Regions from separate parts of the Clostridium acetobutylicum ATCC 824 genome, predicted to be linked through region 1. Evidence: predicted binding sites of a transcription regulator. Region 1 holds the regulator's gene; each other region holds the start of a gene.
The links. The regulator LexA, encoded in region 1, represses DNA repair genes until DNA is damaged. The targets are predictions, from matches to a motif close to CNAACANNTGTTNG.

Region 1 (2,283 bases):
AAAGAACGATATATTTAAACGAAATGTGCCTAAAAGCTATAGAAGATTATATACCTGTAAGAAATCAAAAAGCTTCATCAATAAAAATTGAAGATAAAGATGCCCTTTTCATAAGTAGAAAACTCACTAGAATAAATCAAAGGACTATTGAACTAATGGTTAAAAAATATGCTTTAAAAGCTAATTTAGATTATGAAAAACTCACGCCTCATAAATTAAGGCATACAGCTGCTACTTTGATGTATAAGTACGGAAATGTAGATATAAGAAGTTTACAGCAAATACTAGGACACGAAAGTGTATCTACCACACAAATATATACTCATATAGATGATGAAAATTTAAGAAAAGCTGTAAAATCAAATCCCCTTAATAACGTAAAGTAATTACGTAATATATATTATGTAAACTAATATATATAGAAGAGAAGATGATTACAAAAATCACCTTCTCTTCTACTTATTAAGTCTATCCTTTTTAAGTGCAAATAATCCTGGCGATGTTTCATTTATAAATTTTTTTCTCTTATCCTCGTTATTTAATATCTCATTTAATCCATCTACATCTTCTATAAATTCAATTTCAATTTCCTTGTGCTCACCATCTTCTACATAATTATCATCGTAATCATTCAAAATTTCTTCTTCTAGAATAGCTTCTGCATTAACGGGATTTTCGTCATCTATTATATTGTCGATAAGTATAGATCTAGTTTTTGCGTTATCTGGATTAAGGCACCTTCCACAATTGTCGCATATTTTATCTGGATTCAAATCACATTTATCACATTCACCACAATTAGTACATTTCTTATTTTCATCTAATACACAAATCTTATCCATAAAAAACTACCCTTCTTTAGAGTTATTTAATACAATAAAGTACATTGTACCAAATAATTTACTTCATTTCAAGTGATAATAGAAAATATCATTTTAGAGTTATCTATTTTTCATAATACCATTAAATTCTTTCAAACAGAACATAAGTTTGCATACTATCTTGTATTATGCTATAATTTAATGTAATAATTACTATAAAAATTCTTGCGGGGTGTGTAAAGTGGCTACGGATAAGATTACAAGAGACGTGCAAAGTGAAATATATGAATTTATAAGGCAAGAAGTCCTAGATAAAGGGTATCCACCTTCTGTCAGAGAAATATGTGCAAAAGTTGGCTTAAGCTCTACTTCTACAGTACATGGCCATCTTTCAAGACTTGAAAAAAAGGGTCTTATAAGACGTGATCCAACTAAACCTAGAGCTATAGAATTGATAAAAGATCCTATATCTAAAAGAGAAATGATTGATATTCCCATAGTTGGAAAAGTTCAAGCAGGTCAGCCTATTCTTGCTGTTGAAAATATAGATGACTATCTTACAATTCCGTTAAACTTTGTAAGAAATACTAATGATCTTTTTATATTAAAAATCAGCGGAAACAGTATGATTGAGGCCGGCATATATGATGGAGATTTAGCTATTATAGAAAAAACAAACTATGCTCAAAATGGAGATATTGTTGTAGCATTAATAGAAAATGATGCTACAATAAAAAGGTTCTTTAAAGAGAAGGATAAAATAAGACTTCAGCCCGAAAATCACACAATGGATCCAATTATAGTTGATAATTGTGAAGTAATAGGAAAATTGGCCGGAATTTATAGAAGATATTAAAAATAAGCTGCTTTATTCAAACTAAAGCAGCTTATTTTTTTACATTATTAATTTAGAAAGAGCTATAAGTACTCCAAGTTTAGCATGATCAAAAGTAAGACCGCCTTGAAGATATCCTATGTACGGTTCTCTTATAGGTGCATCTGCAGACAATTCTATAGAGGCTCCTTGTACAAATGTACCAGCTGCCATTATAACCTTATCTTCGTAGCCTGGCATATCCCAAGCTTCACATTGCACAAAAGAATCTACTGGAGATGCTGTTTGAATTCCTTTTATGAAATCGATAAGCTTCTTCTCGTCATTGAATTTAATAGCCTGTATAATATCTGTCCTTTTATCATTATATTTAGGAAGAACATCAAAACCTGCGAGCTCCATTATTCTAGCGCAAAAAACCGCACCCTTAACTGCCTCAATTGTAACATGTGGAGCCATAAAAAGTCCTTCATATAAACTTCTCATTACTCCGAAAGTAGAGCCGCACTCTCCTCCTATTCCAGGAACTGTAACCCTAAAGGTAGCTTGAGTTACATACTCTTCCTTTCCTGCTATGTAGCCCCCTGTTGTGGCTATTCCGCCTCCGATATTTTTAATTAATGAACC
Region 2 (2,283 bases), 1.5 Mb from region 1:
AATATATTAAATTTGACCTGTTAGGCATTTTTGAATTTCCTCCCTTAAGAGAGCTTTGTTATTGAAAAAAGATAGCTGTTCATATTGTGTTTCAATAGGAACATTATTTTTATACATATCAAGAGATTTTTCAGATAGCAGAGATCTTAAAACGGAGTCCTGAGATATTTTAATTCCGTCCATGCTTTTCCCGCAGCAGGTTATAAAATATTGGGCTCTTTTCAACACAACTCCAAGCTTCTTTAATCCAGCAAAGTTTAAATTTACAGTTCGTCTTGTCATTACAATTCTTCTAGCACTATTTACTCCTATACCAGGAACTCTAAGTAATACTTTGAAGGGAGCTTTGTTAACATCGACGGGAAAAAACTCCATGTGATTAAGGGCCCAATTACATTTTGGATCTATATACGGGTGAAAACTCTGATGCCTGTTATCTAAAAGCTCAGTTGCCTTAAAGCCATAGAATCTTAACAGCCAATCTGCTTGGTAAAGTCTATGTTCTCGCAAAAGAGGAGGCTTAGTATCCACTGATGGTAAAAGTGGGTTTGAGGCAACTGGCATGTAAGCAGAAAAGAAAACTCTTTTTAGCTTATATTTACTGTAGAGGCTTTCAGTAAGATTTAAAATTTGAAAATCCGTATCAGGGGTAGCGCCTATAATCATTTGTGTGCTTTGACCTGCAGGAACAAATTTAGGAGCATGCCTGTATCTTACTATATCAGTAGTATTTTCGCTTATTTTATTTTTAATATATCCCATGGGCTTTAGTATGGAATGCTTAGATTTATTGGGAGCAAGGAGTTTTAGGCTTTTTTGCGATGGAAGTTCTATATTAACGCTCATTCTATCGCAGAGCATACCAAGCTTATCAATTAAAGTATCATCGGCTCCAGGAATTGCTTTAGCATGTATGTATCCGTAAAAATTATATTCGTATCTTAAAATCCTTAAAACTTCAATCATTTGCTCACAGGTATAATCAGGATTTTTCATCACACCAGAGCTTAAAAAAAGCCCTTCTATATAATTTCTTCTATAAAAGTTCATTGTAAGATCCGCTAGTTCTCGTGGTGTAAATGAAGCGCGAGGAGTATCGTTTGAAATTCTATTTACACAGTACTGACAGTCGTAAATACAGGCATTAGACATAAGGACTTTTAAAAGGGAAATACACCGTCCATCTCCTGCAAAACTGTGACATATACCGCAGGCTTCAGCACTGCCCATGCCGCCTAACTTGGATTTTCTATCAACACCGCTGGAAGTACAGGAAGCATCATATTTAGCAGCATCAGTTAAAATTTCAAGTTTTTCAAATACATCCACAAAATCACCTCCAATTTTTATTAATTATACCATCAAACATATGTTCGTGTAAAGATAGACAAAAAATTTTTTGAACTTAAACGTGGATATGTTAATACTTTGTGGATAATTAATGGTAAAGAAAAAGGTTTTCCACAAGTATTATGTGAAAAACCCTATGAATTTAATCTTCGTTGTACAGATGGTAAAGAGCTTGAGTGCCTAAGTCTTCTTTTCCTTCCTTTATAAGCTTATCGTAAAGCTTTTTTGAAAGTTCTAAAGCTGGTGTTTTAAGGCCCATTTCATCAGCTTCTTCTAAAGCAATTTTCATATCTTTAACGAAATGTTTAATGTAGAAGCCAGGATTAAAATCACCCTTCAGTATTCTTGGAGCATAAGCACTTAATTGCCAGCTTGCAGCTCCACCTGCACCTATGGATTTTAAAACAGTTTCAGCGTTAAGGCCAGATTTTTTTGCGTAGGATAAAGCTTCACATACTCCCATAATGTTAGAAGCTATAGCTATTTGGTTACACATTTTTGTATGTTGACCCGAACCAGCTGAACCCTGAAGTACTATATTTTTTCCCATAAGCTCAAATATAGGCATTAAAGCATCAAATGCTTCTTTGTCTCCACCAACCATTATAGACAGAGTCCCTTCAGCAGCACCAATATCACCACCAGAAACAGGAGCATCAAGTGCGAAAATGTTCCTTTCCTTTGCGGCAGCGTATATTTTTTTTGCTAAAGATGGTTTTGAAGTTGTCATATCTACAACATAGCTTTGAGGTTTAAGGTTATTTAGTATTCCATTGTCATTAAAGTATACTTCTTCTACATCGCTAGGATAGCCTACCATTGTTATTATAACGTCGCATCTTTGAGAAAGCTCTTTTATAGATGTTTCTAGTACAGCTCCAATTTCAACTAAAGGCAGTGCTTTTTCTTTAGTTCTATTATAAACGTGCACAG
Region 3 (2,283 bases), 1.4 Mb from region 1:
GCTTGCCCCAAACATAACTGGAATTGCAAGAAAAAAGGTGTATTCAGCAGCTACAGTCCTTGATACTCCAATTAAAAGTGCACCTACAATTGTGGCGCCAGAACGTGATGTCCCGGGAAATACAGCAGCTATAAGTTGAAATATTCCAATTAGCACAGCGGTTGTGTAAGTTATCTCGGAAATAGATGTAATTCTAGGATGTTTACCTTTATTATGATTTTCAATCATTATGAATAGAATACCAAATGAAATTAGAGTAATAGAAACTGTTTGGTAATTATAAAAAAGAGCGTCTATTTTATCATCAAAAGGAATGCCTACGATAGTGGCAGGAATACATGAAATAATTATTTTTATCCACATGGATACAACGTCTTTTTTTAAATAAAAACCTCCATTTAGAGAAAATGGTATGAGTTTATTAAAATAAAGTAGCACAACAGATAAAATTGCGCCTAATTGTATGACAACTAAAAATACCTGTTTAAAAGCTTCTGTTACATTTAATCGTATAAACTCATTAACTAGTATCATATGTCCTGTGCTGCTTATTGGCAGCCATTCTGTAATTCCTTCGACAATTCCAAGGAAAATTGCTTTTAATATTTCGATATGTTCCATAATATCCTCCCGTATTTATGTTTTTAATATGCAAACAGTTTTACAATTGACATAAAGATTGCCATGGCAGAAAGTACTATGCCAATTTCTATGTGCTATTAGTGCAAGTTATGCTTACTTGTGGTATATTTATATTTTTAATTGACAATAGATATAACTAATATTAAAATTATATATTATAATACGAACAAATGTTTGATGGAGATGGTGTAATGGGCACATTTAAAATAAATTCAGCGTTTAAGCCTACTGGTGACCAACCACAGGCTATAGCAAGCATAGTTAATGGAATAAAAAATAATAATAAGTGGCAAACACTTTTAGGAGTTACTGGATCAGGAAAGACTTTTACTATGGCAAATATAATAGAAAAGGTTCAAAAGCCAACACTAGTAATTGCACATAATAAAACTTTAGCAGCTCAGTTATGTTCAGAATTTAGAGATTTTTTTCCGGATAGTTCTGTTGAATATTTCGTATCTTACTATGATTATTATCAACCAGAAGCATATGTTGCACAAACAGATACTTATATAGAAAAAGATGCTTCTATAAATGATGAAATAGATAAATTAAGGCATTCTGCTACCTCAGCTCTTTTTGAGAGAAGAGATGTAATTGTTGTAGCATCGGTTTCTTGTATATATGGATTAGGTAATCCAGAGGAATACAAAAAACTTTCTATATCACTTAGGACAGGAATGAATAAAGATAGAGATGAGATTCTAGAAAAGCTGGTTGAAATGCAATATGAAAGAAATGAAATAAATTTTGTTAGAGGTACCTTTAAAGTCAAAGGTGACACCATAGATATATTTCCAGCAGGATCAACAAGCAGTGCTATAAGGGTAGAGCTATTTGGTGATGAAATAGATAAAATAAAAGAATTTGACGTTCTTACAGGAAATACAATAAAAACATTAAAGCATACAGTTATTTTTCCAGCATCTCACTTTGCAACTTCAAGTGATAAAATTGAAGAAGCGATAAAGCAAATTGAGATTGAACTAGAGGAAAGACTTAGAGAGCTTAATTCGGAGGATAAACTTCTTGAAGCTCAAAGGTTAAAGCAAAGGACTAACTTTGATATTGAAATGATGAGAGAAGTTGGATATTGTACTGGAATAGAAAACTATTCTAGGATAATGGATGGAAGGCAAAAAGGAGAACCACCTAAAACCCTTATTGATTACTTCCCAGATGATTTTCTTATGTTTATAGATGAAAGCCATGTAACTCTTCCGCAGGTAAAAGCAATGTATGGAGGAGATAGATCTCGAAAAAATTCTTTAGTTGATTATGGTTTTAGATTGCCAAGTGCTTATGACAACAGACCTCTTAAATTTGATGAATTTGAAGAAAAAATAAATCAGATTGTATTTGTAAGTGCTACCCCTTCAAACTATGAACTGGATCATTCAGAAAATATAGCAGAGCAGGTTATAAGACCAACGGGACTCCTTGATCCAGAAATAGAGGTAAGGCCTACTAAGGGTCAAATTGATGATCTTTATTCAGAAATAAAGAACACAATTCAAAATGGTTTTAGAATTTTGGTTACTACTCTTACAAAGAAAATGGCAGAGGATTTAACAGATTATCTTAAGGATTTAGGAATAAAAACTACCTATATGCATTCTGACATAGATACATTGGAGAGAA

Region 2: a site for LexA is predicted at 1,363-1,376, ahead of CA_RS17205 (putative DNA modification/repair radical SAM protein). Genes of this name have one in related genera too.
Region 3: a site for LexA is predicted at 806-819, ahead of uvrB (excinuclease ABC subunit UvrB). Genes of this name have one in related genera too.

What each region holds. Positions count from the first base shown of each region.
Region 1 covers NC_003030.1:1,982,249-1,984,531, forward strand. Annotated here, with positions in the region: partial or broken gene CA_RS09490 (tyrosine recombinase XerC) at 1-386, shown strand, start outside; gene CA_RS09495 (Zn-finger domain-containing protein) at 456-842, opposite strand; gene lexA (transcriptional repressor LexA) at 1,063-1,677, shown strand; gene CA_RS09505 (methionine gamma-lyase family protein) at 1,717-2,283, opposite strand, start outside.
Region 2 covers NC_003030.1:3,514,903-3,517,185, reverse strand. Annotated here, with positions in the region: gene CA_RS17210 (TIGR03915 family putative DNA repair protein) at 1-28, opposite strand, end outside; gene CA_RS17205 (putative DNA modification/repair radical SAM protein) at 7-1,329, opposite strand; gene CA_RS17200 (NAD(P)-dependent oxidoreductase) at 1,493-2,283, opposite strand, start outside.
Region 3 covers NC_003030.1:574,427-576,709, forward strand. Annotated here, with positions in the region: gene CA_RS02755 (undecaprenyl-diphosphate phosphatase) at 1-621, opposite strand, end outside; gene uvrB (excinuclease ABC subunit UvrB) at 834-2,283, shown strand, end outside.